DNA from 3 places in the Photobacterium minamisatsumaniensis genome. Region 2 is predicted to be linked to each of the others. Evidence: riboswitches for the same ligand, from Rfam matches in the RefSeq annotation. Region 2 holds a riboswitch; each other region holds the start of a gene.

Region 1 (10,201 bases), on a different contig from region 2:
GCCTACCAATGTCGCTGTACCGGATAAGTGTGAAACTGATTGATGCTGGAAACCCAATAACCCTGCAGCATTAATAAAACCAGCAACCAATGCGAGTACGAAAGCCCCAGACTCGACCCAACGGGGTAATTTAGATATCACGATATTCCTTAGATTTCAGGCCTCGTTTAGCGATATAGAGATGGCTAAATTTAGAGCGTGAGAAAAAGTGGGCTATCTTAAATCTGTTCAAGTAACTTGTTAAGTAATAATTATTGAGCGTAATACTCCCCAAAAACATCACCTCGGATAACTATGCGCTATTCTCCGGATAAAACATCAGCTTACCCGCATATGCATAGTTATGAGTAATTTTACATGGCAAAATCAGAAAACTAAGATTAAGAAAAGTGGGAGAATTTACGAGGGAATAAATAAATAAGCCTCACGATTGTAAGGCTTATTTGTTTAAAGAAGCGAGTTAAACAAAAACGTAAGTGAACGGCTTACATTACATTCATCATTATTTGATTAACGACCTAGTGCTTCTTTGTAGTGTTTGCGACACACTGAGACATAGCGATCATTACCACCAATCTCAACTTGATCACCATCGGCAATTGCACGGCCAGTTTCATCTTGGCGGATCACCATATTTGCTTTGCGACCACAATGACAAATGGTTTTTAACTCAACCAACTTATCTGCCCAAGCCAGCAAGTAGCGGCTTCCGTCAAACAACTCACCACGGAAATCACTGCGTAAGCCATAACACAACACAGGAATATGGAGCTTATCGACGACTTCAGTTAATTGATATACCTGCTCTTTGGTTAAGAATTGGCATTCATCGATTAAAACACAGTCTATCTTTTGTGCATGCTGAATATCTTGAAGGCGTGCATACAAGTCATCGGCTGAGTTAAATAATTCAGCTTCTTCTTGCAAGCCAATACGTGAGCTAACTTTACCTTTGCCAAAACGATCGTCGATAGAGGCAGTAAAAATGACAGGTGTCATTCCGCGCTCGCGATAGTTAAAAGAAGACTGTAACAGTGTGGTTGACTTACCCGCATTCATTGCAGAGTAATAGAAATACATCTGGGCCATTAAGCTTCCCTAGTCATACGATTGGTGCATAAAAACTGCCGAGATGCTACAGAAAAGCCATAGAAATTGAAAGGAGCAAGCGCAAGAGTCAGCACATTTCTTACAATTTTCATCGCGTTCTACTACTCATGCCGGCCAGTCATTAAGCAGCGCTTTACGGTGAGCGATTGTAGTTATTCACCCTAAGCCGTAACCATAAAAAAAGCCTGCAAAACGCAGGCTTTTTATTAACAATGTGGTTTAAGCAATTAAGCTTTCGCTGTCGCAACTTGTGGGCGACGAGACAACCAAGATAACGCTACACACGCTAAGATAAAGGCGAGTGTTGCCGTCATAAAGGCCACAGCAAGTGAACCTGTAAAGCCTAATACTAAGAAACCAATCGACGATACAACAGCCACAGACAACGCATAAGGTAGCTGAGTAGATACGTGATCGATATGGTGACAGCGTGCGCCCGTCGACGACAAGATAGTCGTATCAGAAATCGGAGAACAGTGGTCACCAAAAACTGAACCGGCTAGTACAGCGCCCAGCATTGGTAGCATCAGCATAATATCGGTTGCCGCTGCTAAGTCACCAGCGATTGGCAACATAATACCGAACGTACCCCATGACGTACCGGTCGAAAATGCCATAAAGCCAGCAAGCATAAATAAGATAACAGGTAGAAACATTGGGTTAATGCTACCTTCAACCAAGGTTGATAGGTATTTACCTGTTGCCATGTCACTGATCACGCTACCGATACACCACGCAAACAATAAGATCAGAATCGCACCAAACATTGACTTAGCACCAATCCACAATGTTACAGCAACATCTGAAGCAGGAAGACGCTGACGCAGCACTGGAATAAGGGCAGCAATAAATCCGATAGTACCACCATAAACGAGTGACATACCTACATCGGTATTTTCAAAAGCGCCAAGAAGGTTAAATGCTAAACCATCAGCTGCAAGTGCTTGGTATCCTGTAAAGATCATAAAGAAGAAAGTGGCAAGGATAAGAGCAACAATTGGCATAACCAAATCAGAAACACGGCCATTTTTGCTTTCTTCAATTTCTAGCTCGTCATTTAAGTCTTTAGCACGCTTGTCTTCATCACCTTCATCGAAGCCGCGGCAATGACTCGCGTTTAGCTCATGCTTTCTCATTGGGCCCACATCAATCTGGAACCAAGCCACAACAAACACCATGATCAATGCAAAGACAGCATAAAAGTTCATCGGAGCCAACTGAACAAACGCGCCTAATGGCGTATATTCAGTCACACCATGTGATGCCAGAATGCCGCCAATCAACGTAATAATGTATGCACCCCAGCTTGATGCCGGCATTAGTACACACATTGGTGCAGCAGTTGAATCCAAAATATAAGCAAGCTTTGCACGTGAAACGTAATAGCGATCTGTCACTGGGCGCGAAATCGAGCCAACAGCTAAACTATTGAAGTAATCATCAACAAAAATGAAGACACCCAAGAATGCTGCTAATAACTTCGCACCACGCTTACTTTTAATTTTAGTCTGCGCCCACTCAGCAAATGCTCGTGTACCACCAGAAAGCGTTAGCAATGCTGTCGTCATTCCTAACAACACCAAAAATGCAACAATGCTCATATTCCAGCTATTAATAGCACCGTCATCGATAAATAGTCCGAATGCCGTTGTACCAATATAACTAGCTGTGTTTCCAATAGAAAAGTCTGTCAGCAAGAATGCACCAAGCACTACGCCAACACCCAAAGACACTAAGACGCGTCGGGTTAAAATCGCAAGAGCCAATGCTACCAAAGGTGGTAACAACGACATTGAGGAATGTGAAAAATCTACAATATTCATGATCTCTACTACAACCGATCCTGGTTGGAGATCTACTGTTGGCACGACATCATGTCGTGATTAAGAGAGTGTAAGGAAGAGAAGTTACCCTTTTCCGACTCCACAGTAGCGCTCCATAGTTAATGTAATTATATACTATGGCAGTGCTGTCCCTATTCGGTGACAACCCCAGCAAACAAAGTTCGATAGCTTTATTTACTTCGGCATTAGCTCCTTTCATAAACCCTCATCGGAATCACCTCCGGTTTATTACTTATAGATAATGCGCCTCTACCCTTAGTCAAGGAATGGTTGATTCTACGGAATAGAAATCCGATTGCAACAACTTAACGTGAAAAAATTAACAGAAATAGTGAATAGTCTTGCTACTATGGTTAAAAAAGAAACAATGGCGAAGTGATGTTAAAAATAATTTAAAATACGCTTTTTAATATGAAACAAATGGCAAACATAGTCACAAAAAAAGTCTTTTACTGAAGGATCTGACTGTAAATACCCATTACAATTTATTACAAATGAGAATTCTCCCCGCTAAATACAAAAAAAACAAATCAAGAATACATTTTTTATTTGTCATTCACTGATTAAAAGTATTATTATTGCAATTATAGAATTGTCACTGCTATTATTATTTTTATAGTTTTAGACCAACAGGAAATAAAAAAATGTCTGATGCAATGAAAGCACTATTGAACCTTCGTAGTCTTCGCGCACTTTCTCGTGAATATTCTCTAGAACAACTTCAGGAAGCACTAGAAAAGCTTCAAACAGTTGTTACTGAGCGTGAAGAATCTGAAGCTGAAGAAATCGCGAAAGAAAAAGAACGTACAGATAAACTAGCTCAATACCGTGAAATGCTTCTAGCTGATGGTATCGACCCAGAAGAATTACTTTCTAGCCTAAATAAATCTCCAAAAGCAAAACGAGCTCAGCGTCCAGCTAAATATAAGTTCATCGATGAAAACGGTGAAGAAAAAACGTGGACTGGTCAAGGTCGTACACCAAGCGCATTGAAAAAAGCACTTGATGAAGGTAAGTCTCTAGAAGATTTCGAACTTTAATAACTTTACTCTTGTTGTTAAATTCTAATAAAAACCCAGCTTAAAGCTGGGTTTTTTGTTTCTAACTCATTAAATAACAACCATTTAGTGCTTACAGGGCACATTGTAAAATCATTCACAGTATGAATTGCTTGCCTTTTCACCCTGTTTTTTTTTCTTAAACATTGTTATATTCCTTTACCGCACTCAGTTATTTCCGTTTATATATATAGATTAATATATTCACAAAGAATAACCTTTCCTGACACGTCATTGCGCGACAGGTATAAAAAACCAGACAATGAAGTCTGGTTTAGTCTGCTATGTAATTGCTGCGTATTGTTAGCGTATCTGATCTGCTAAGTGACTCACCGCTAGTGCAAAATAGTGAGATCGATTCCATTTGAGTAACGACTGATAGTTACCATAAACCAAATAAGCCCTGCCTTTACCATCATCTGGTTGAATAAGCCAAGCGTCTATATCAACTTGAGGTAATGCTTGCCCATTAAGGCGCCTAACACCTTGCTCTTGCCAATCAGAAAGGGATCGGCCCTTCTCTTTATCGGTGCCTAATGCATCACGGTTAATACTATTTGGAATGCTAACTTGGCGCCCCCAAGTATAATCATCATTCCAACCAGCCTGCTTTAAGTAATTAGCGGCAGAGGCAAAAACATCGGCTTCTGTTTGCCAAATATCAACTTTCCCGTCGTTATTACCGTCAACGGCATAAGATAAAAACGAGGTTGGCATAAACTGTGGCTGCCCCATTGCTCCCGCCCATGAACCTTTCATATTTTCTGGGCTGATATGTTTGGCATCTAATATTTCTAATGCCGCCATAACTTGGGTACGGAAGAAGGACTCTCTACGCCCTTCGTACGCTAATGTTGATAAAGCTTCTATAACATTATAATTTCCCATTAAGCGACCGAAATTACTTTCAACCCCCCAAAGGGCAACAATAAACCGTGGTTGTACACCATATTGTGTTCCAATCCGGTCGAGTACTGTTTTATGCTTTTGATAAAGATCATTAGCTTGTTTTACTTTCCAATCGGGTACCGCTCTTGGGATATATTCATCCAGCGTTAATTTTCGCTCAGGTTGGTTTTTATCCGCTTTTACAGCACGCTCAATAAAAGTAATTCCGTCGAAAGCAGAATTGATAATTGGCTCTGAAATTCCTTTTTCTTTAGCTTCTGCTTTTAGCCCTTCAACATACTTATTGAAGCCATCATCTGCAGCCATTGCTGCAGATGAAAATCCTATTCCTAGGGCCACTAAGGCCGATATCAATCGCTTTTGCATACATTTACCTTTATGTATTTTTTGCTGCTTTCTCAGCTTTATACTCTTCAAGCAAATTCGTTATAGGAGGCGGAACTTGCAGATAATACCCCGTACTACCCAATGCCGCCTTTACCTTCTCTATATCAGCTTGAGCTAACTTCCGCTCACCTTCAAGTTTCAGCACCATCACAAACTGAGGTATACCAAAGGTTGTCATCAACTCTTGTGGTACCGCAGTAAAGTCATCTTTCTTATTAATGTACAAATATGTACCGTCTTTTTTCGGGCTTTTATAAATAGAACACAACATACGAATCTAACCTATTCGTTATAATGACTCATCATTCAGACCACAATATCAAAGAATCATTCCCTTCCTAAGGGCAATCTACCATTTGGATGAGACGGTTGTCTGAATTTCCAACGCAAAAGCAAGGATAGCTTGCTGATATACGCTTGGGAATATAACATGCTAAGTACCTAGAGATAACGTACCCGAACGGCTAATTTAGCGTCAGTCGTCCTACTTATATGGCAAAGACAGCAGAATTTAAAGGAGGGTCATTCACCCTCTCCGCTCTCCACCTAGTGGATAGCGACATAGAAAAAGCAGCCGACTTTTTAAAAAAGAAAGTCGAACAGGCACCTAATTTTTTTGCTGCTGCACCTGTCGTTATTGATATCAGTCAGGCAGGAAATGGCATTGACTTTTTACGGTTAAAAGAAAGTGTGCAACTTGCAGGTATGATCCCTGTTGGCATCAGCGGCTGTAAAGGTGCTGATCGACAAGAAGCGGCTAAAAAGGCCGGCTTTGCCATCATGAATGCAGCCAAACAAGTAAATGCCGCTGAACCAATGATGGAGCCAACAAGAATAATCCGAAACCCGGTACGCTCTGGCCAACAGATTTATGCAAAAAATTGTGATTTAGTGGTAATGAGCCATGTAAGCGCCGGCGCTGAAATCATTGCTGATGGCTGTATTCATATTTACGGTACATTACGTGGGCGTGCAATTGCAGGTGCAAATGGCCAGCAACAGGCCACAATTTTTTGTAAAAACGTCCAATCAGAACTAATCTCGATAGCTGGTAACTACTGGTTAAGCGATAAAATTCAGGACGAATTTTGGGGTAAAGGTGTCGTTATCTCACTTGCTGAAAATAATTTAAACATAGAGCATTTGGCTCTATAACGTTTGATAAGGAATTAAAGATGGCACGTATTATCGTTGTTACCTCTGGTAAGGGTGGCGTGGGTAAAACAACCTCAAGTGCAGCTATTGCATCAGGCCTTGCCTTAACGGGCAAGAAAACAGCGGTGATCGATTTCGATATCGGCCTGCGTAATCTTGACCTGATCATGGGCTGTGAACGCCGAGTAGTATATGACTTTGTTAACGTGATTAATGGTGAAGCAAACCTTAATCAAGCATTAATCAAAGACAAGCGCGTGGACAACCTTTTCGTACTACCTGCTTCTCAAACTCGTGATAAAGACGCGTTGAGCAGGGATGGGGTTGAACGCGTATTTAATGACATGGCTGAAATGGGCTTTGAATTCATTATTTGCGATTCACCTGCAGGCATCGAAACTGGTGCGCTCATGGCATTGTACTTTGCTGACGAAGCCATTGTGACCACGAATCCTGAAGTCTCTTCTGTGCGAGATTCTGACCGAATCCTAGGTATTCTAGATTCCAAGTCTCGCCGTGCTGAAAATGCCGAAGCCCCAGTGAAAACGCATCTGCTACTCACTCGCTATAACCCGGCGCGTGTCACCTTAGGTGAGATGCTAAGCGTCACTGATGTGGAAGAAATTCTCCATATCCCTCTTTTAGGTGTTATCCCTGAAAGTCAGGCAGTCTTAAACGCATCAAACAAAGGTGAACCCGTTATTTTCGATAAAGAATCTGACGCCGGCATAGCATATGAAGATACTGTTGCTCGCCTGCTTGGAGAAGAACGCCCATTCCGTTTTCTTGATGAAGAAAAGAAAGGCTTCCTAAAACGTCTATTTGGAGGGTAATGAACTATGGCTTTGCTAGAATTCTTCCGTCCCAAAAAAACAACAACTGCGAGCTTAGCCAAAGAGCGGCTACAAATTATTGTTGCTGAGCGTCGTTCAGGTGATCACAGTACGCCAAGCTATTTACCTCAGTTGAAAAAAGACATTTTGGACGTGATCCGAAAATACGTTGAGATCCGCCCTGAGCAAGTAACAGTCAACTTAGACCAAAAAGAAGAAGACTTATCAGTGCTAGAACTGAACGTAACGCTCCCAGACGAAGATAAATAGTCGAATAGAGCAATACCACTGAAAATAAAAAAGCCCTCATAACTATTAAGTTGCAGCAAATTAATAGTCGTGAGGGCTTTTTTGCTCAATATCGAATCGAGTGCTTATTTATCTAGCAAAGGCAGTACTTTTTCTTCAAACAATGCCTTACGCCAAGTTTTAAGCATATCGGGTAAATCATCTTGTGGACGCTGCTTCTTCCATGCCCAAGAAATAAGCTGATTTATTTGTTTTTTTGAGGCTAAAAATTCTGGCATTAAACCCGTTTCAGATTCAACGCGAGTAACAACATCTTTTAGCGTTTTCACCTTTTGCTTATAACCTGTTAAATCTACCAAGCGAACAATTTTATCTGGATATTGCTCTGGCGACATATCGTCAGTGTCATAAACCATTTTTAATAAACGGGTACCATGGCGCTGCACTTCCATTGGTTCAAACCCTTCACTGCCCATTACGGCTTTAGATTTAATGTTGTAACGCGCTAGTTTCCAAAGGTTGAGTTCTTTCACAACAAAGTTCAACGCTAAATCACGCTTACGGGCTTCTAATACTCGCCACCTTGCTACTTTCTGCAAAATGGCCAGTTGTTGAGGGTTCAGTTGCCATGCATTTTTGATATCAAGGTAGGCTTTATCAGGATCAACAGTTTTGATGCGCTTTAACATCAACCCTGCACACTCTTGCTCTAATGCTTCAGACCAGCCCTTTTCTTCTACCAGTGGTAGCAGCTTTTGATATAGCGGCATCAAGTAGTAAACATCAGCAGCAGCGTAGTCTAATTGCTTATCGGTAAGAGGGCGAGCCATCCAATTGGTGCGCGCCTCGCCTTTATCAAGCTCAACACCAAGGAAGTCTTTCACCAACGTTCCAAAGCCAGCAGAGACACCATAACCTAAGAAAGATGCCATCAATTGTGTATCGATCATCGGCACTGGTAGGCAGCCCGCATAATGCTGGAACACCTCTAAGTCTTCACCGCAAGCATGTAGCACTTTAATGACAGACTGGTCACGCAGCAAATCCCAAAGCGGTGTCATGTCTTCGATCTCAAGTGGATCGATTAATGACAGTAATTCACCATCGAATAACTGAATTAAACCCAGCTTTGGATATAAAGTACGGGTTCGAACAAACTCGGTATCAAGCATTACCGCAGTTTGGTTTCGAGCATGCAAGCACACAGTTTCCAAACGGGTTGTACTTGTGATTATTTCAAAATTCACTATCAAATCACCAATAAAATGCCGGCGTATAGCCGGCATTAGAATATGTTAACAATACGCTAAGCCTTAGGCTTGTTGTTCTTGCTTTTCAGACTCTTCACGCAAAACACGGCGCAAGATTTTACCAACATTTGTTTTCGGTAGTTCGTCATGGAACTCAACAATTTTCGGTATTTTATAACCCGTTAAGTGCTCACGACAATGGTCGAGTAGTTCTTCACGTGTAAGGCTTTGATCGCGCTTCACGATACAAACCTTAACCACTTCACCTGAAATTTCATGCGGCTGGCCAATCGCTGCAACTTCTAACACTTTACTGTTAAGCGCAACAACGTCTTCAATTTCATTCGGATAGACATTAAAACCAGAGACCAAAATCATGTCTTTTTTACGGTCAACAATATGCAAGAAACCTTCATCATCGAAACGTACAACATCACCAGTAGACAGCCAACCATCATCTGTCAATACTTCTTTGGTTGCTTCAGGGCGTTGCCAGTAGCCTTGCATAACCTGTGGGCCACGAACCTGCAGCTCACCTACCTGATCATTGGCTAATACTTGTCCTTCATCATCAACAATTCGTACCTCTGTTGATGGAACAGGTAAACCAATAGATCCATTATAGTCTACTAGATCATAAGGGTATGCCGCGACAAGTGGGGAACACTCAGTTAGACCATAACCCTCAAGCAAATAGTTATTCGTGGTTTCTTTCCATTTTTCAGCGACAGCACGTTGCACCGCCATGCCGCCACCAACAGACAAGCGAAGGTTGCTGAAGTCGATTTCATGGAAATCTTCATTATTCACAAGTGCATTAAATAAGGTATTAACACCCGTGATCGCGGTAAACGGATAACGTTGCAGCTCTTTCACAAACGTTGGAATATCACGCGGGTTAGTGATCAGTAGATTTCGACCACCCATTTCAACAAATAGTAAGCAGTTTACGGTCAACGCAAAAACATGGTAGAGCGGCAATGCGGTCACAATCAGCTCACGGCCTTCGGTCAGCACTGGTGCATACGCACCTTTCGCTTGCATGACGTTCGCCAACATATTGCGGTGCGTTAAAATAGCGCCTTTTGCTACACCTGTTGTACCACCGGTGTACTGAAGAAAGGCAGTATCCTCACCAGACATAAACGGCTTAACATATTGCATACGGCGGCCTTTTTTCAGCGCCATACGCATCGAGGTAGCATGCGGTAAATGATACTTAGGTACCATCTTTTTGATGTACTTCACCACAAAGTTTACCACTGTACGCTTCGGACGAGACAGCTGATCACCAAGGCTAGTCAACACAACATGTTGAACATTGGTGTTCTTAACCACCGTTTCTAACGTATGAGCAAAGTTTGAGACGATGACAATGGCTTTCGCGCCAGAATCATTTAACTGAT
Region 2 (10,201 bases):
GATAGTTATACCCCGCCAGCACCTGCTAAACCGGGTGTACATGTGTTTGATGATTTTGATGTTGCGACACTACGACGTTATATCGATTGGACCCCATTCTTTATGACTTGGTCATTAATGGGTAAATATCCGGCTATATTCCAACATGAAGAAGTAGGTGAAGAAGCACAGCGCCTTTTTAAGGATGCGAATGTATTGCTTGATCGTGTTGAAAAAGAAGGATTGCTAAAAGCTCGAGGTATGTGTGCTTTGCTACCTGCGAGTAGCGTTGGCGATGACATTGAAGTTTATACTGACGAATCTCGTACTCAAGTTGCAAAGGTCTTATATAACTTACGTCAACAGACCGAGAAACCGAAAGGTTATAACTACTGCTTATCTGATTATATTGCCCCGAAAGAAAGTGGTAAGAAAGATTGGGTAGGGGCGTTTGCGGTGACGGGCGGCATTGGTGAGCGAAAGCTTGCTGATGAGTATAAAGCGCAGGGTGATGATTATAATGCCATCATGATCCAAGCGGTTGCCGACCGTCTTGCCGAGGCTTTTGCCGAATATTTGCATGAGCAAGTACGTAAAGATATTTGGGGCTATGCGGCTGATGAGAACCTTTCTAATGATGATTTGATCAGAGAGAAGTATCAGGGGATCCGTCCAGCACCGGGCTACCCAGCTTGTCCTGAACATACGGAGAAAGGCAGCCTTTGGGAGCTGTTGAATGTCGAAGAAACCATTGATATGTCTTTAACGTCTAGCTACGCAATGTGGCCAGGTGCATCGGTTTCCGGTTGGTATTTCTCACACCCCGATTCACGGTATTTTGCGATCGCTCAGATCCAAGACGATCAGCGTGATAGCTATGCTGATCGTAAAGGCTGGGACTTGTTGGAAGCTGAAAAGTGGCTTGGGCCAAACTTGCAGTGATAAAGCGGGTACATGTATATGAGAAAGGCGCTCTTTGAGCGCCTTTTTTGTATTGTAAGTATCTGAGCTTTATCGTTATTCGAAGAGCTCTTTGTGCAGTACCTTAATCACATCTTTTGAGTCGCTCGTCTTAACGAGGAAGCAAAGATTGTGTGGGCTTGCGCCATAGCAAATCATACGTAGATTATAATCTTCGAGGGTGTTAAACACTTGCTTAGCTGAGCCTTTAGTTGAGCTCATCTGGTTACCAATAAGTGCGACAAGGCAAAGGTCTTGTTCGACTTCAACACGACATAATTGACTAAGGGCTTCAATCGCTGCGTCGGGTAAACTTGGTGCGCCACCACTGGTATCGGTTTGATCGAGTGTTAAAGAAACACTGACTTCAGAGGTCGTGATCAGATCGACGGATATTTTGTGTTCAGCCAGTATGCGGAATACTTCAGCGAGGAAACCATAGGCGTGAAACATATTTAGGCTGGTTAAGGTGACCATCGTTTGATTGCAACGTAGGGCTAGAGCTCTAAATAATGGCGCTTCTGAAACACTTTCTCTTATCCAAGTTCCACCTTGCTCTGGTGCTTTTGATGATCCAATAAAGACGGGGATCTGCTGGCGAACTGCGGGCAGTAATGTTGATGGGTGGAGGATTTTCGCCCCAAAATTCGCCATTTCAGAGGCTTCGCTGAAACTGATTTCTTGAATTGGCTTTGCATTGGCAGCAATACGTGGATCTGTGCTGTACATGCCCGGTACATCGGTCCAGATCTCAAGAGTATCAGCACGTAACGCTTCTGCGATAAGGGCGGCACTGTAATCACTGCCACCACGACCAAGTGTCGTGGTGTTACCTTGCGCGTCGGATCCGATGAAGCCTTGGGAGACGATGACAGTGTCAGCGAGTAAAGGTTGTAGTTGGGTCTCAGCCTGTTGCTGAATTGTTTCTATGTCAGGGATCGCTTTACCGAACTGGCTATCGGTTCGCATGACTGGGCGAATGTCGAAACGCTGTGCGTTAGCACCCATTTCGGTCAGTATTTGGCTAAATAAGTGAGTTGAAAGTAGCTCACCGTGTGACACCAGTTGATCCGTTAACGCTTTAGAAGGCTTGGTAGCCGCTTGTTCAGCCAGAGCAGCAACATTATCCAGTAACATTGCGATTTCGGCAGAGACTTTGTCGGGTTGTGACAGGTTACTGATAATAGTTTGATGAGTGACTTGAAGTTGCTGTAGCCGTTGTAAGCGTTGTTCGCTATCTGCAATTCCATTTGCGAGTTCAACCAAAAGGTTGGTGACGCCAGAGCACGCACTGATCAAAACAACCCGGGCTGCAGGGTTATTTTTGACAATGGCTGCACTACGGCTCATGGCGGCATGATCGGCTACGCTGGTGCCGCCAAATTTCGCTACAGTAATGGGTGGAGGAATAGGTGTAACATTATCTATGATGCTCAAAGCGAGTCTCCCAGTTTAAAATTATAAAAACCAATACAGGGGAATGACTCGGGATGTAGATCCCGACGACCATGTCAGGAGAGCAATAAGGTAGGATTGCACACGTATGCACAATAACCAGAAGCTCCCCACTCTTTTATTCAATATAAAAAAGTGACAGCTAGAAGGATTCAACCTTCTTAGCCGATATGGCATGCCCCCTGTCATGTCATATCTCGGCGCTACTCCCCCTCTCTAGATTGCTTCGGGGTGGGGCCCCGCAACCGTAGATACCTGGGTAACGCTCCTCTTCTGTTTTTACCTTGATGATATTCTCACATCAAGGTGAACAAAAAACGATCTCCATTGAAGCGGATTTGTTATTACCTTGTCAATTGTTGCTTGAAAAAATATGTAAAAAAAATGAAAGAAATTGTATAGTTGAATAAGTAAAGCGGGGTTGGTTGAATTATAAACGCTATAAGCATAACCAAGAGAGACCTGATATAGTCGTTGAGTACCTTACAACAATAGGCCGATGCCAACTTAGTTACTATCAGGGAGAATAAAGAATGACAATAGGTAGTTTTTATCCACCGCAGCGCACTTTAATGGGACCAGGCCCATCTGATATTTACCCTCAGGTTTTGCAGGCGCTAAGCCGTCCAACGATTGGGCACCTTGACCCATTGTTTATTGGCATGATGGATGAACTTAAACAGTTGCTTCAGTATGCTTTCCAAACTGAGAATACATTTACTATTGCGGTATCTGCGCCGGGTAGTGCAGGCATGGAAGCATGCTTTGTTAACTTGGTTGAGCCTGGCGATAAAGTGATTGTCTGCCGTAATGGTGTGTTTGGCGACCGCATGCGAGAAAACGTTGAGCGTTGTGGCGGCGTGGCTGTCATGGTTGATTGTGCATGGGGTGAAGCTGTATCGCCAGCGTTGGTCGAGAAGACCTTGAAAGAGCATGCTGATGCCAAGGTTGTTGCCTTTGTTCATGCAGAAACCTCTACGGGGGCACTCAGTGATGCAGAGGCGATTGCTAAAATTGCCCGGCAGTATGATTGCCTGACGATTGTGGATGCGGTGACATCGCTTGGTGGTGTGCCACTATTGGTGGACGAATGGCAGCTCGATGCCGTGTATTCTGGCAGCCAGAAATGTTTATCGTGTGTGCCGGGCCTATCGCCATTAACCTTTTCGGAACGAGCGGTTGAAAAGATTCAAAGCCGTACGACCCCTGTGCAAAGTTGGTTCTTAGATCAAAGCTTGGTATTAGGCTACTGGAGTGGTGAAGGTAAGCGTAGTTATCACCATACAGCACCAGTAAATAGCTTATATGCACTGCATGAAGCATTGGTGTTGTTAAAGAATGAAGGGTTGGAAAATGCTTGGCAGCGCCATAAAGATGCCCACCTTGAATTACGTGAAGGGCTAGAGAAGCTTGGAATTGAATTCGTGGTTAATGAAGCTGACCGCCTACCGCAATTGAATGCGATATATATCCCACAGGGCGTTGATGATGCCTTGGTCAGAAAAAACCTCCTAGAACGTTACAATCTAGAAATTGGCGCTGGTTTAGGTGCCCTTGCTGGCAAGGCGTGGCGTATTGGCTTGATGGGGTATGCTGCAAGAAGTGAAAATGTGGCTCTCTGTTTACGTGCTCTAGAAACGACATTGAAATAAGCATGATCAAAATAAAAACGGCTACCTTCGGGTAGCCGTTTTTGTTTATATTTTTAGTTATTCACTCGTCGGGCTTGCTGCCGATTTAGGAGCCACTTCTGGTAAATCGAATGATCTTCCAGGAAATAAATAAAGCGCTTCTTGTTGGATCTGCGTTGCAAGATTCAACTGATCAAGATGAACATATGCTGCGATTAAGTTGGTATAAAGGGCTGGGCGAGGCCACAGTTTGGCTTTATTCTGCGCCCAATGAATATATTCATTGATCAGCTCTGGATTATTGGTTGCGGCCCCAAGTTGTAACTGCGTTAAATGTAAATTCCATTCGAAACGGTTCTGCCAAGCCCAAGGGTTATTGACGCCCATAAGGTAATCAATATTCACAGGCTGGGTGGTTTCATATTTTGTTAGCAGGTAGCCCGAATACAGCGTTGTTGTCATATAGCTGGTAACAATGAGAGGCAGTAAGATTACGGCTGTTTTTATCGAGGCTACATAATGCAGCTTAAGCTTATGGTACTTTGCGGTTAGGTTATCGACCCAATAAATAAGGATGATAAAAATAACCCAGTGCACTAGTGAGTGATAGAACGGGTACTCAAGTTGTGAGTGTAGGGTGATAGGGAAAAACAATCCTATCAACGCTAACTGCGTACCATCGCGGGCTTTTTTGACTTTAAAAAAGACAGCCGTCGCTGCTATCAGTAATGCAATAAGAGGAATGATCCCCCCTTCGGCAGCCCAATAGGCTAATTCATTGTGCGGGTGGTCCAGTGATGCCATCCCATAAGGACGCTCAGGGTTTTCATCATGCCATTGGGCTGTTTGAACGATATAACCGACTTCAAACTTCCCATAGCCATAACCTGTTAGAGGTTTGTTGAAGAACATCTCTACAGCTTGGGGGATATGCATGGCACGGGGGCTGACTAAACTGAGGCGCTCTTCTTTTGGCTCCCAGCCCGTTGATGAATTAATGTTCCATGACACACTTAGGCCTAAGGCGATCATTAATAACCACATTCGGCATTGGGCTTTTGCTGCAAAGCGATGTAGGTATGGCAATATTAATACTGTGCCGACGGCGGCACTCAGCCAACCGGTTCGCGAACTGAGAACGACGAGAATCGGTAATATGACGACAGGGGTGAGTAATAAGATCAATTGTTGCCATGACCACTTTCCTCGATACATCGGGATACGCGCTAATAAATAGGCGGATAAAATTAACCCTGTTGCAAGGAAGCTCGCCATTACATTTGGCTGTTGGAAAATACCATAAGGGCGGTTAGCAAGGGTGTCGTAACCAATTGGATTACCGGGCTCAAGCAGAAAGAACTGTACCCAGCCAAAGAGGGCTTCAATCCAAACGCTAAGCAATATCAGCCAAAGTAAACGCTGGCGCTGTTTTTGGGTAAAGGCAAATTGCTGTAATCCTACAAAGAAGAGGAAACCTGCCCATATCCCTAAGATCCGAGGGGTGCTTTCGGCAACGGCGGCATTGGGGTAGAACAAAGGAAAACTGAGCATTAAACAGCAGACAAAAAGCACTAAGGTCAGGCGAGAGTATCGCCATATACGTTGTCGGCAGATTTCGAGTAACCCAAACGCAATAGCAAAACTAAAAGGAATCCAGCTCGCGGCATTAAAAGAGAGTTCTAATCCGGCCCCCCCTGGATTGTGTTGGAAGTAGTGCATCGCAAGTAAAAACAGACACCCCATGGAAATCAAAAAGGGTTTGATCATCGGTTTACTGATCCTCTGCTCGGCTAACTTGGTGCCTTGTACTTGTAACACTGTCATGGTGGTTCCAATCGATATCGCGAGAATTAAAATGTAAACCGGGCTTCATTGCCCGGCTTACAACGTATTACCAATCTGTATGGATGTGACTCATTTGATTGGTATTTGATGGCTCTCTGCTGACTATTCTACTGGGACGAGAGCAGGTAGCAAAGGTTTCAAGAATCGCGCGGTATGAGATCCTTCAACCAGAGCGACTTGCTCTGGAGTACCCGTCGCAATAATTTCACCACCGCCGTAGCCACCTTCTGGGCCTAAATCGATGACCCAGTCTGCGGTTTTAACCACATCGAGATTATGTTCGATAACAACAATGGTATTGCCATGGTCACGTAAGCGATGTAATACCGTCAACAATTGTTGGATATCATGGAAGTGCAACCCTGTCGTTGGCTCATCCAAAATATACAGGGTTTGCCCTGTATCTCTTTTGGATAGCTCACGAGCAAGCTTAACCCGTTGGGCTTCACCACCGGATAAGGTCGTTGCTGCCTGGCCTAGGCGGATATACGATAAACCGACATCGACTAATGTTTGGAGTTTTCTTGCAATAGCTGGAACTGCATCAAAAAATTCGCGTGCATCTTCAACCGTTAACTCGAGCACTTCATCAATGGTTTTACCCTTATAGCGAACCTCCAGTGTTTCTCGATTGTAGCGTTTCCCTTTACAGGCATCACACGGCACGTAGACATCAGGAAGGAAGTGCATTTCCACTTTTATTACGCCATCACCCTGGCAGGCTTCACAGCGTCCACCTTTCACATTAAAGCTGAATCTCCCTGGCTTATAACCACGCGAACGAGATTCCTGTGTGCCTGCGAATAGCTCACGGATAGGCGTGAAAATGCCAGTATAAGTGGCAGGGTTGGAACGTGGCGTTCGACCTATTGGGCTTTGGTCGATATCAATGACTTTATCGCAATGTTCTAAATCTTGAATTTCTCGATAAGGAGCCGCATCGCCAGACGTTGCGCCATTAAGCTGGTGGTGGGCGATTTTGAAAAAGGTATCATTAATCAGTGTTGATTTGCCTGAACCAGACACACCAGTAATACAGGTCAGTAGCCCTACCGGAATTTCCGCATCAACATTTTTCAGGTTATTGCCAGTTGCACCCAGTAATTTGACGGTTTTTTCTGGATTAAAAGCGACCCGTTGAGCAGGGACTTCAATCGCCATTTTACCGCTCAAGTATTGGCCGGTCAGCGATGCTTCTGAGGCGAGAATGTCTTCAAGCTGACCTTCTGCAATGATGCTACCACCATGAACACCTGCACCTGGGCCGATATCAATAACATGATCTGCGGTACGAATGGCATCTTCATCATGCTCAACCACGATAACGGTATTACCAAGGTCCCGCAAATGGGTCAGGGTTTTGAGTAGGCGTTCATTATCACGCTGGTGGAGACCAATCGAGGGTTCATCCAGTACATACATGACACCGACTAGCCCTGCACCTATTTGGCTTGCCAGTCGTATCCGTTGCGCTTCCCCTCCCGACAAGGTGTCAGCACTGCGTGATAAGTTGAGGTAGTTAAGACCCACATTAACCAAGAAATTTAAACGGTCACCAATTTCCTTGAGGATCTTTTCTGCAATTTGGGCTTTTTGCCCGCTCAGGTTTAATTGACCGAAGAAGTCCAGTGCTTCGCTAATGCTCATTTCACTGACATGCGGCAAGGTGGTATCGGCAATAAATACATTACGTGCTTCAAGGCGTAAGCGTGAGCCGTCACAGCTAGAGCAGGGCTTTTTTGACACAAATTTAGAGAGGTCTTCTCGCACAGAGTTAGATTCTGTTTCGCGATAACGGCGCTCCATATTGTTCAGGATGCCTTCAAATGGATGGCGACGTACTGTGATGTCACCACGGTCATTAATATATTTGAATTCTATCTCAGTCTTGCCTGAACCACTGAGGATCACGGTTTGTATTTTTTTCGATAGTTCATCAAACGGTGCTTCGACGTCAAAATCATAGTGTTCGGCTAATGACTTTAGCATTTGGAAATAATAGAAGTTACGTTTGTCCCAGCCCCGAATCGCCCCGCCAGAAAGGCTTAGCTCGCCATTTTGTACAACGCGAGCGGGATCGAAAAATTGCTGTACCCCTAAACCATCACACGTACCACATGCACCAGCAGGGTTATTGAACGAGAATAAGCGAGGCTCAAGCTCTTGCATGCTGTAACCACAATGCGGGCAAGCAAAGTTGGCTGAAAAGACAATTTCTTCACCGTCTTCGCCCGACATTGGGCTAATGACAACGGTGCCTCCCGATAGCTCAAGTGCGGTCTCGAAAGATTCTGCAAGGCGTTGTTGAAGATCGTCTCGCACCTTGAAGCGATCGACTACTACTTCAATTGTATGTTTCTTATGGAGCTCAAGCGTTGGAGGATCGGAAAGATCGCACACTTCGCCATCAATTCTGGCGCGAATATAGCCTTGAGCCGCTAAATTAGCCAATGTCTTAACGTGCTCCCCTTTACGTTCTTTCACGATAGGGGCCAGCAGCATCATCTTGCTACCCTCTGGTAACGCCAGCACGTTGTCCACCATTTGGCTTACCGTTTGGGCGGCGAGTTCAACATGGTGGGTCGGGCAGCGTGGCTCACCTACTCGAGCATATAGCAAGCGTAGGTAATCGTAGACTTCAGTGATGGTGCCTACCGTCGAACGAGGGTTGTGTGACGTTGACTTTTGCTCGATAGAAATGGCAGGAGATAAACCTTCAATATGGTCAACATCAGGCTTTTCCATAAGAGATAAGAACTGACGAGCGTAGGCCGATAACGACTCCACATAGCGACGTTGCCCTTCGGCATAGAGGGTATCAAAAGCTAATGACGATTTACCTGAGCCAGATAAGCCTGTGATCACGATTAGCTGGTCCCGTGGCAGCGTAAGAGAAACGTTTTTGAGGTTGTGGGTTCGGGCGCCCCTGACTTCAATTTTATCCATATTCTATGAGCTTTATTGACTGACTGATGAGTTTTGCATTATTGCATAGCCGCAGAGGGCATGAAAGAACAGGCTGTATAAAGATACAGTGAACTGTATACATTTTATGCGAAGCCTATATACTAGGCAGCCGCTATATTTGCGTCAGATAACACAGCTTCAACTCTGTTCCCGATGGGGGGAAGCATGATAGACTGCGCGATTAAGTATAAACTTTGAATAGCGACCGCTGAGATAATTTCAGGGTCGGTTATGAGATCTGGAGTGAACTATGGCCAGTCGTGGCGTAAATAAAGTTATCCTTGTTGGTAACTTAGGTAATGACCCGGAAATCCGTTACATGCCAAGTGGTGGTGCAGTAGCAAATATTACCATTGCTACCTCTGAGTCATGGCGCGATAAGAACACCGGCGAGCAACGTGAAAAAACAGAATGGCACCGAGTTGCTCTGTTTGGCAAGCTTGCAGAAGTTGCTGGTGAGTATCTGCGTAAGGGTTCTCAGGTTTACATTGAAGGTCAACTACAGACCCGTAAGTGGCAAGATCAGAGCGGCCAAGACCGTTACACCACAGAAGTTGTGGTTCAGGGCTTTAACGGCGTAATGCAAATGCTAGGCGGTCGTCAGGGCGGCGGTCAAGGTATGGGCGCACCTATGGGTGGCGGTCAGCAGCAGCAACAACAAGGTGGTTGGGGTCAGCCTCAGCAACCAGCAGCTGCGCCACAGCAAAACTTCGCACCACAGCAGCAAAAGCAACAGGCTCCTCAGCAGCAGGCACCACAGCAGCCTCAGCAGCAGTACAATGAGCCACCAATGGACTTCGATGACGACATTCCGTTCTAATCGAAAGATGACTGGTTAAGTAGATTTGAAAAAGCAGCGTATATCGCTGCTTTTTCTTTATCTGCTATATCACTTTTTAGACTAGCGAGCTGGATTGGCTTTAGCCTTTATGAAGTCAATAAAGAGTTTGGTTTTTACATGGTTGTAATCAAGCTTCGGGTAATAGGCGTAAGCGGAGTTGATAGGCTGTTTTAGCTCTGGTAATACCGGCACTAACAACCCTTTGCTGAGCTCCCGTTTAACGGTGTTCCCACCCGCAAGAATGATCCCCATCCCAGAGACCGCAGCAGCCACCAGTGCTTCTGGATTTTGGGTGGTGAAGTTGCCTTTTAGTCTCAGGCGTAAATTATTTTCAAAGGTATGCTCTTGCTCATGGCCATGCGTACCAAACAGTAGGCAATTATGCTCGGCTAACTGCTCGGGTGTTTCAATGAGCTGCTTTCCTTCAAGGTAGCTTGGCGCAGCATAAAAACCATGCTGGAAGGTAAAAAGCCGGGTAGCGATATAGCTGGATGAGTTGAAATCTGTCAGTTCTTTACTGATG
Region 3 (10,201 bases), on a different contig from region 2:
CCAGTGCTCCGTTAGCCATACTGATTGCTGCGCTACCCGGTATCGGCTGACGAGACAGCACACCAGAAGTCAGAATAATGGCCCCATTCTTAGTCACATATTCACGGCCGATACGCACCAGATTCACCTGCCCCATTAATTTATTTTGCAGCGCAAGTTGGTAATCATCATCGGATAGTGCATGCAATGGTGCAAAGCTCGCTTGGCCTGCGGTAGAAATCACCGCGTCGACCCGACCAACGAGTTCAAACATCTTACGAATTGACTCTGCAGAAGCTAAGTCGACGCTCACATCACCAGAAGAAAATCCAGCAATCACTAATTCATGCTGATTCGATAAACATTCTGCCACAGCCTTGCCAATCGTCCCGTTGCCGCCGATAAGAAGTATTTTCATGTTGAGCTCCAAAGTCATCTGTTTTGTCATTTTGTGACGCTGGATATAGCTTATCTTTGTGCTTAAAATAGAAAAACAACCTCAAATAGAAATCACTTTTCTCATGGAAAGAAAAATAGACCTGTTCAAAGCCATGCGCACTTTTCTTACGGTCGTCGAGTGTAATAGTTTTAGCGTGGCCTCAAGGCAGCTGAATATCGTCACTTCTGCTGTCAGCAGACAGGTGAGCGATCTTGAAAAACACTTTAATTGCCAATTACTCTACCGTACCACCCGCGCCATGAATCTAACCGCAGAAGGTCAATACTATCTTGATGAGTTCAAAGCCGTTATCGCCAAGCTCGATGCGCTTGAAGCCGGTGCCTATGAAAGACAGCAACGTATTGCCGGACACCTAAGGCTTACGGCACCCGCTAATTCTGGCCGACTCGGAGTACAAAAACAGATCAGTGAATTCTTAAATCAGCACCCAGATGTCACCCTGTCTTGGTTATTGGTGAACCGCTATGTCAATTTAGTCGAAGAAGGCGTTGATATTGCTGTGCGAGTTGGAGAGCTGGCAGATTCATCATTGGTAGCAAGAAAGATTGATCGAATGGAAATTCTATTTGTTGCAAGTCCAGCCCTGATCCAGCAACACGGCCTACCTTCAGACCCAAAGGATTTCATGACCCTGCCTTGTATTGCTGATAGTTCAAATCGTCAGCCTGGTAAGTGGAAATATCTGGATAATCGTAAAGAGCACCAAATTAGCATCAACACAGTACTTGAAGTAAACCAAGGGGATCTCGTTGCCGAGTTTGCGACTCTCGGCCATGGCTTTGCACAATTACCAAGGTTCATCGTACAGCCCTACCTTGATAGTGGCCAATTAGTCACTGTTCTCAATGACTTTTGCTTGGAAGCTTTACCTGTTTCGCTGGTCTACCCTGCTAACCGACTCGCGAACCCTGTAATCAAAGCCTTTACCCAACATGTTATAAACTCTTCCCCCATCAGTCGAAGCAGCAGAGATTAACGGTTAACTCGTTGGCGAGTCGCATGCCGCTGGGTATCTTCATCCACGATATCCCGGATTGCAGCCAACAGTGGTGATTGATCGGTATATTGCTTGCCATAACTCAAGTTAAAATCATAATCGAGATCGACTGCATTCAGCCCCTGATTATGCTGGATCATTGTTTCCAGCTTATCTAACCCCTTCGCTATTTTCGCTTCGGGGCTCTCAGCCTGTTCATATTCATCCCACAGCTCTAACATCTCTGCTTGCAAATAGTTGGGGAGTGGCTTCATCAGAGTCAATAAATCCTCACGCTCTTGCAGCGACTTATCAATGTTTGGGTCTTGGTCAACCGCAGCAATATCTCCTGAAATCGCCTCACCCAAATCATGGATCACACACATCTTCATCAACCGCGAGTGATCAATGTCTGGTAATGCATCTTCAAACACCATTACCATCAAGCACAACCGCCACGTATGCTCTGCTGTACTCTCCTGACGGCCATCACTGGTATAAGCATTTCTCAGCGTATTTTTTAATTGTTCAGCGTGACGTAAAAACGCCAATATTCCGTGCCTATCTTTACTGTTCATCGCCACTCCATAAGCTCATAAGTCAATGAATTTAAATCAGTGTAAAGGTTCATTCGAATATTTAGAACAACATACTCAACATCAGGTGATGTTCATTTCATCGCCACCTTCTTACACTAGCTTTAAATAATACAGAAACACTACTTTTAATCGCCGTCTGCACTTATGGACGAGTTCGGCCCAAAAGGAAAACGTTATGAGCAATACATTGGTTAAACAGACACTTTCATCCGCGCCATCATGGTCACCACTGATGTTACGCATCCCTGCTGGTATCATCTTCATGGCGCACGGCGCTCAAAAGTTATTTGGCTGGTTTGGTGGTCATGGTCTTGAAGGCACAGGCAAGTGGATGGCATCCATTGGTCTTGAGCCAGGATTTCTGATGGCACTGATGGCTGGTGGTGCCGAATTCTTTGGTGGTCTATTTATTCTAGTTGGCTTGCTAACTCGCCCTACCGCATTGGTATTGGCTGTAACCATGGTTATTGCTATCGTTACCGTACACCTTGATAACGGTTTATTCATGTCTAACGGCGGCTATGAGTTTGGCTTGGCGCTGTTGGCGATGTCGATTTCATTGGCGGTATCAGGCGCAGGTAAGCTAGGGCTTGATAATCTGTTACTACAAAAACGCCACCAGCAAGGCTCTGCAGCAATCATTTAAGCCGTTATCGACTACCTCCCCTCCCCCTTGTATAAATGAAAGCCAGAATATGCTTATTCTGGCTTTTTATTTTGCTCATAAAACCATACTCTTAGCATTTCAATAATGAAAAAAAGAAACTTGAAGAATTGCTAGCTGCTTGCGTTCGCAACAAGGAAAACTGCATGAGCAACACCATCGACTTAAGCCTGCTAATAGAACGAATCTCTGCCGCCGATACCGATTTACAGCGCCAGATCTTTAATGAGCCAGAAATCCAACAGCTGGAAGCTGGGGCATTCGCAACCCTATTCGAAGCCCTTCCCCTCGACCAGCGTATGGAACTTTGGCGCCAACTACCACTGAACGACCATGTTGACGTGTTAACGGCAATGCGCGCCGATACACGTGAGTGGGTGATCCAATCGCTCAGTGAAGCTGAACTCGATCTCGTCCTCGCCAAGCTCGATAACTTGTCATTGATAGAGTGGGCAGACTCGCTACCAGAAGAAATCATTGAACGCGCCATTGAGCTGCTGAGTAAAGAAGATCTCGAACTGTTTGATCGCGCAAACCAATACAGCGAAGACCAAATCGGCCGTTATGCCAATCCGAAGGTCATCTCATTGCCTCAGGGGATCTCGGTTAAACGAGCCAAAGTATTACTTGAACGTTATGGCTTCCAATATCCAGCCTCTATCTATGTAGTTACTCGCAGTAAAAAGTTTGTGGGGGCAATCAACTACCAGCAGTTAATAGAAGCAGAGCCACACCAAAAGCTCAGTAATATTGCCGACACTGAATGCTTGGTTTTAGAAGATGACGCCTCGTTAGCAGAAGCCGTTGAAGCGATAGAGCACAGCCAGCGCATTGGCTTACCTATCGTCGATGAGAACCTAGCCTTAGTGGGAGAAATTGACCTCCACCTTGCACTTGACTTAATGCGTGAGAGTTATGAAAGCACCTTAATGGCCAATGCGGGTATGAGTGAAGAGGATGACTTATTCGCCCCTATAACCAAAAGTGCCAAAAGGCGTGCGGTATGGCTGGGGATCAACCTCATGACTGCGGTGCTTGCGTCGATGACCATCAGCTTGTTTGAAGATGTCATCGCTCAAGTCGTAGCACTCGCGATCTTAATGCCCATTGTCGCTTCGATGGGTGGCATTGCGGGTAGCCAAACCTTAACCTTGATGATCCGTGGTATGGCACTAAACCAAGTCACTGCGGGTAACCGCTGGTCATTACTGCGAAACGAATTTGGGATAGGCTTTCTCAACGGCGTGCTATGGGCGGTATTAATAGGACTGATGGCAGGCCTATGGTTTCAATCACCCACTATTGGCATCATCATTGCGGTTGGGATTGTGGTGAATATTATTACCGCCGCCCTATTTGGCGTTCTGATCCCCGTTGCGCTGGAAAAACTCAAACTCGACCCAGCTTTGGCTGGCTCGGTTATTCTGACAACGGTCACCGATGTGGTGGGCTTCTTCGCTTTCCTCGGTACCGCCAAGCTATTACTTATCTAACACCAACAAAAAAGCCGAGTGTCATCAATACACTCGGCTTTTACCTGTTTATTCAGGCGGAATATTATTAACGCGTAATTACCATATCATCTGGTGATAGGTTCGCCGGATTACTATAAAGATTACGGAGCACTTGCTCAGCGCCTTGTGACCACTTACCAAAATACGGAGAAAAATGGTTAAACAGTCCCAAATTATGCGCAATTTCATGTTTCACGATATCAGTATCCCAAGAACATGAACCATTCCCGAGGTTAACCCACGCCTTGTGTGTATCACTATAATACCCACTCACTTCATCATAACGAACATACAAACCTCCATTATAAGGAGCCTGACCTGCATTGGCACACATGCTTCCTGGCTTACTTTCCATAGCAGGATCCCAGAATGCCGTACCAACCGAGAATATAAGGCCGTAATCAATCCCATGGCGGTTATAAAAATCTTCTATCGAGTGAGAATAATCAGGTTGATTACCTGGTTTACTCTCATCACGATACATGGATAAATCATCGTCGATAACTTGAAAATCACCAAACACGTTGCCAAGGAGATTTTCAAGGTTTTGCACCCCACTTAAAATCTCTTTAGGTACACTGCCCCCGCCATTAACCACATAATAAATTGGGATCTGCGATGTAGTATCAAACCGAACGGTTCTTGTGTTTTGTCTTGGTGCCATACCGACATAACTAGGGTTTATGTTAGAGGCCGATATGTACTTCTTAATTTCATTTTCACTCAGCGACTTTTTTTTATCATTCTCTAACTCACAACCGCTTAGCGCCAGAGTACCCGCTAAAAGCATCAAACCATGTATCGCTTTCATTATTATCCTTTAAGGTATTTATTGAACTTCAATGTAAATAACAACCAATTCACACCATGATTATTAAGAATTCCAAATATAAATTAATGATATAAAACAATAAAAAGCATTTCACTAGGCATAAAAAAATCCGAGTGTATTAAATACACTCGGATTCTATTTTCAATCAATCCGTAATTATAAGACGCTCGTCAACGCTGATGAGTAAAAGTCGCGAGCCCTTGCCCATACGCCTTGTGGGTCTTCACCTTTACACAAGGTCAATAAGTGCGGCAATAATTGCCCAGCAAAATCTTCGCTACTTTCTTTTGGTAATACGGTTGGCAAATGGTCAACAGCCTGTACACGGATACCGGTAACATCTGACTCAATGATCGGTTTTGTCAATTTGGTACATTGGCTGTATATACGAATTGGATTATCCGGATTATTCGGATCACAACTCACATCACTGATCATGCTCAAGCGTGGTGATGCACCCAAGCTATCTTTGGTGATAAACGGAGGTGTGCCTTCGGCAAGATAAGCGCAGTTGACCAGAATGTCGTAGTCGTTAATCGCCTTAAACGGTCCACCCGCTTTGGTTTCTTCAATATCCCATCCATCAGCGGCAATACCAAGGTCAGCAAAGAGATCCAGCGCACCACGACCACAGCGACCAAACTGGCCAATCACCAACACACGTGGCTGCTCTGACAAACTAGCAACTTGCTCACGAAGAACAGTGAGGTACTCGGAGCGATCAGGGTAACTACTCACCGCAGGATAAACACCTTTACACTGTAAATGATGAATGAAACCAGATAGGCCAATTGCCGCACCCACGTAGCCTGCCCAGTAACCAAAAGCACTGACTCGTCTGCCAAGTTCATCTTGCAAAAACTCCAGATCGAGGATCTGGCCGCCACCAGCCTGGAAACGAGATAAAATCTGGCGAGCTTCATCTTGGCCTTTAAACGCATGGGCAAAGTAAATATGCTGATGCTTAAGTGCAAAATCGGCTTCCGCTAACTCTTTAAGGCCCAGAATGTAGGCATGCTCAGGTGCCTCGACCCAACTATGAGCCTCTGCAAGCTCACAGCCAACATCGACATAAGCCTGATCGGTAAAGATACGGGTCGTACTCCGTTCGACGGTTACGTTCGCACCCGCAGCAATCAAATCTCGTGCACCACTCGGTGTAAGCGCAGTACGGTGCTCACCAACTTTTACTTCATCTCGGAGCCAAAATAGCGTTTTCATGATAATTCCTTTTTAATTTTAAGCGGGTACTGCAGGGCTATTTGCAGCCTGACGACGCACCATCAATGTAATAAGTGCAACTTGTAACAACCCGGCCAAGATAATGGTGTATGGGCTACGGGTAATTTCTGCAACCATAAAACCAAGGCTTGCTGTTACACCTGTCAAAATGGCATAGGGGAACTGGGTACGGACATGAGATACATGATCACAGCCAGTCGACATTGAACTCAAAATAGTCGTGTCTGAAATCGGCGAAGAATGATCACCTAGCATACCGCCACTCAGCGCTGCGCCAATACAAATCAGAGGGTCGGCACCTAATGCACTTGCGACAGGCACGGCAATCGGGATCAAAATGGCAAATGTGCCCCATGACGAGCCTGTTGCCACTGATATAAAACTACCGATAATAAAAATCAGAGCGGGTAACAAGAATACCGGTAAACGGTCATTCATTACTTGGCTAATATAATCGCCAGTCCCTAGTGATTTACAAATATCGCCTAGCGTCCATGCCAGTAGCAAGATGATCAAAATTAGCATGATACGCTGCATACCCGCGACAAAAGTATTAAAAGCTGCTGATGCGGTCATGGTTTTGGTATAGGCGTAATAAATAATCGCGGTAATGGATGCAATCAAATAACTCGTGCCTAAGGTCGTACGGATCACTGGCCCGCTAATCCCACCATGTAAGTGATAGTTATAGATAAACAGCACGATTAGAGAACCAAACAGCACTGATAGCGGGAACAGGATCAGCGAGATAGAAGCTGATTTAACCGCGCTTGCGTTTGCTGGCTCAATGATAGTCTCGGTACTTTGTTGAGCCTTGAACTCTGCATCAGCCATTGGCCCCCAATCTTTTTTCAGAACCGCGTAAACAGGCACACTGAACAGCGCAAGCAAGGCATAAAGCTGATAAGGAATAACCTGCAAGAAGGTAGAAAAGCCATCGACGGGCTGCCCCATATTTTCAAAAGCATTTTCAATTAAGCCTTGTGAATAGACACCCCAGCTAATAATCGGGATCAATACACAAATCGGAGATGACGTTGAGTCAATAATAAAAGCCAGCTTCTCTTTGCTCAGTTTCAGCTTTTGATAAATCGGCGCAAACATCGGGCCTAAAATGAGCGAGTTACCTGAGTCGGTAAAAAATATACCGATACCCGTCGCCCACGTCGCGAGTTGCGCCTTTATCGGCGATGAAACATAACGGGTCGCCGTAGTTGAAAAAGCTGACATGCCACCACTTTGTTCAACCAAATAAATAAAACCTGAAATGATAGTAATAACAATAATAATTTGCGCATTACTGGTTTGGGCTAGTTGGGTAAACGGTCCATCCGTCAAAAACATCAGGGCGGTATCAACGGGGTGACCTTTGGTAAGGATCAGCATGCCACTTATTACCGCAACACCTAAAGCTAAAACAACATGCCGAGTGGTAAAAGCGAGTATAAGCGCTAACACGGCAGGTACGATGGACAATAATCCGTAATCAGCCATACGTAAATTTCTCCTGTAAAACGATATCAAAATGATAAAGAGGAAGGGTGTTCAGGAGTGTTTTACAGACAAAGGCTTTACAAGATAGGAGCGATAGTTCGTTCGTTTCTAATATCAAATTTGTTGTAGCTCCCCATCTCAGATCTGGCTGAGATGACAGTGTTATTCCTCTTAAGAACAACCCCAGCAGCAAGGATGACAACCTCGACTACTTCGGCACTGACTCCTTTCATTTAGCTTCACTGGCTGTCGGCCTTCACTAAATTACTCATAGGCAATGCGCCTCTACTTTCAAGCAAAGACTGAATAATGTCCTGCTATATAATGAATAAAACATACATCTCTCTAATTCGAATCACCATGCTCGATAAGTGTGATCAATATCACCAAAAATATTTAAGCAAACAAATACCCAACAAAAATCAATCTAAATGGTTACTTTTTAATATCAAACAACGACACATAGAGTAAATACTCATCACTTTAAATTCCCTTTCAATTAAGCACCGAAAAAGAATTCTATTACTTAATCGTTGTAGCATTACAACCTGCAAGCATAACTACGCAAAAGCAAAGAAACACATTCATTCGCGGTGAGGTTATCGCTTGTACAATTATTAAAAATGCCGCTCATCTAAAATGAACGGCACTGAACAGTGGCTACTTTATTTTCAATATTACATTGTCAGCGACCAAAGATTGTAAAACGAAATTCGCCCGACTAGTTCCCCAACCACCAACAAACCACATACCGACCATAAAACAGGTTTACTTGTGTTGTGTTTCAACATGCCATAAATTGCAACACTAATACCGATACAAAGTGCAACCGACTGGATTAGCCATAAACTGCTTTGCTGACTGGATAATATCGGATTAACACTGGTCACAAAGGTCAGGTAATCTGAACGCATAACCAAAGCAGCAAGGGTCGCCACGATACAAACAACCATACCTTGTCGGTATGCCCCAATAACGGCCGCTAACCCACCGCCGGTAATGAGTACCGTTATTAGCATTTGGAACGTGGTATGTGGTGTATCCCATGTCGCGACAGTACTCAGTTGATACACTGATGGGATCATCACAACAAACGCTATGGCAAACAATGCCCCCACCCAACGTAATACTAAACGCTGTTTAGCGGTTCCCGCGCCATAATTTCCAGCAAGCCCTGCCAGTAAGCCAAAGGCGGCAAAACATCCCCCTAACACGATTTCATTACTCATCGGCGAACGGCCAAGACCAGAAAGCAGATTAAATGCGCGCAAAGGGTGCCCTAAATGGAACATCCCCACGATCATCCCAATACTGAGTATTAAAGTGGTCACGAGTAAACTTCGGGATAATTGCTGTTCACTTGTGGCATTCGCTTTTTGACTCAACAGTAAGATCAGATACGCCCCTACCGCTGTTTGCCCAAGCACCGTGAAAAAGACTAAAGGTAACTCATGCATAATTAGACCTCCGCTCTATTTTGGACAGACCCATTGCCGTCACCACTTGGTTTTGCTTTCGAATGAGGATGAATGATCAGATTTGGCTTGGTTAATGCTGCACCGGGTAAGGGCGCGACTTCATTAAAGTTGCCGTATTTCTGTCGTAGCTCTTCAATCGGGCCAAACTCAATGGCTCGCTGTGGACAGGCATCAACACATACTGGCGAGCGCCCCTGCTCTAACAAATCAAAACAGCCATCACACTTGCTCATGACTTTCTTTTCGGCATCAAACTGAGGTGCGCCATAAGGACAGCGCATTTCGCAATATCGGCAACCGACACAGCGAGACTGATCCACCACCACGAGGCCGTCACTTTCCCGTTTGGCCATCGCGCCTGTTGGACAACCTTGCGCACAGGCTGGCTCATCACAGTGATTACAAGCAATCGACAGGTAATAGCTATACACATCTTGTGACCACAGGCCGTCTCGCTGTATCCATGTGCCACCGCCATATTCGTAAACTCGGCGTAGCTTTGGGCCTACTTCGAGATCCTTTTTATCTTTACAACTGACCGAACAGGTTTTACAGCCGGTACATTTTGCGGAATTAATATAAAAACCATATTGCGCCATAATACTCATGCTCCCTAGATCGGTTTAATTTCAACTAAGTTGGAATGTTGTGGGTTACCTTTTGCCAAAGGAGATGGTCGTTGCGTCGTCAATGTATTAATACAGCCTCCGACATCAACCCCTTTCGCCGTCGGCTGGTACCAAGCACCTTGTGGTACCGCAACAACGCCAGGCATGATCCGACTTGTCACCCGCACGGGCATCTGTATTCGGCCTCGGTCATTAAATATCTCGACCTGTCCGCCATGCATAAGCTGTCGCGTGGAAGCATCAACGGGGTTCATCCACACTTCATCTCGCACCGCTTCTCGCAATTGGGGAATATTATGGTAAGTAGAATGTGTACGGCCCTTGGTATGGAAAC

Evidence for each region. A riboswitch is a leader RNA that binds a small molecule or an ion and turns the genes downstream of it on or off. The one in region 2 is predicted to bind lysine.
Region 1: linked by a shared signal. The riboswitch ahead of L4D78_RS00465 (Na+/H+ antiporter NhaC family protein) and the one ahead of lysC (lysine-sensitive aspartokinase 3) in region 2 are both predicted to bind lysine.
Region 3: linked by a shared signal. The riboswitch ahead of L4D78_RS11360 (Na+/H+ antiporter NhaC family protein) and the one ahead of lysC (lysine-sensitive aspartokinase 3) in region 2 are both predicted to bind lysine.

Annotation. Positions count from the first base shown of each region.
Region 1 covers NZ_JAKJSI010000010.1:9,549-19,749, reverse strand. Annotated here, with positions in the region: gene L4D78_RS00475 (YoaK family protein) at 1-141, opposite strand, end outside; gene L4D78_RS00470 (thymidine kinase) at 511-1,089, opposite strand; gene L4D78_RS00465 (Na+/H+ antiporter NhaC family protein) at 1,338-2,933, opposite strand; lysine riboswitch at 3,032-3,214, opposite strand; gene L4D78_RS00460 (H-NS family histone-like protein) at 3,599-3,994, shown strand; gene L4D78_RS00455 (lytic murein transglycosylase) at 4,316-5,287, opposite strand; gene L4D78_RS00450 (YcgL domain-containing protein) at 5,298-5,579, opposite strand; gene minC (septum site-determining protein MinC) at 5,801-6,463, shown strand; gene minD (septum site-determining protein MinD) at 6,484-7,296, shown strand; gene minE (cell division topological specificity factor MinE) at 7,303-7,566, shown strand; gene rnd (ribonuclease D) at 7,671-8,792, opposite strand; gene fadD (long-chain-fatty-acid--CoA ligase FadD) at 8,859-10,201, opposite strand, start outside.
Region 2 covers NZ_JAKJSI010000013.1:6,268-16,468, forward strand. Annotated here, with positions in the region: gene metH (methionine synthase) at 1-921, shown strand, start outside; gene lysC (lysine-sensitive aspartokinase 3) at 997-2,289, opposite strand; lysine riboswitch at 2,490-2,675, opposite strand; gene L4D78_RS04965 (pyridoxal-phosphate-dependent aminotransferase family protein) at 2,928-4,046, shown strand; gene L4D78_RS04970 (PglL family O-oligosaccharyltransferase) at 4,104-5,849, opposite strand; gene uvrA (excinuclease ABC subunit UvrA) at 5,973-8,816, opposite strand; gene L4D78_RS04980 (single-stranded DNA-binding protein) at 9,088-9,657, shown strand; gene L4D78_RS04985 (LysR family transcriptional regulator) at 9,739-10,201, opposite strand, start outside.
Region 3 covers NZ_JAKJSI010000020.1:124,243-134,443, forward strand. Annotated here, with positions in the region: gene L4D78_RS11325 (short chain dehydrogenase) at 1-397, opposite strand, end outside; gene L4D78_RS11330 (LysR family transcriptional regulator) at 501-1,415, shown strand; gene L4D78_RS11335 (HD domain-containing protein) at 1,412-1,993, opposite strand; gene L4D78_RS11340 (DoxX family protein) at 2,190-2,660, shown strand; gene L4D78_RS11345 (magnesium transporter) at 2,825-4,171, shown strand; gene L4D78_RS11350 (hypothetical protein) at 4,239-5,003, opposite strand; gene L4D78_RS11355 (saccharopine dehydrogenase) at 5,181-6,245, opposite strand; gene L4D78_RS11360 (Na+/H+ antiporter NhaC family protein) at 6,264-7,760, opposite strand; lysine riboswitch at 7,879-8,056, opposite strand; gene L4D78_RS11365 (dimethyl sulfoxide reductase anchor subunit family protein) at 8,438-9,217, opposite strand; gene L4D78_RS11370 (DMSO/selenate family reductase complex B subunit) at 9,220-9,837, opposite strand; gene L4D78_RS11375 (DMSO/selenate family reductase complex A subunit) at 9,852-10,201, opposite strand, start outside.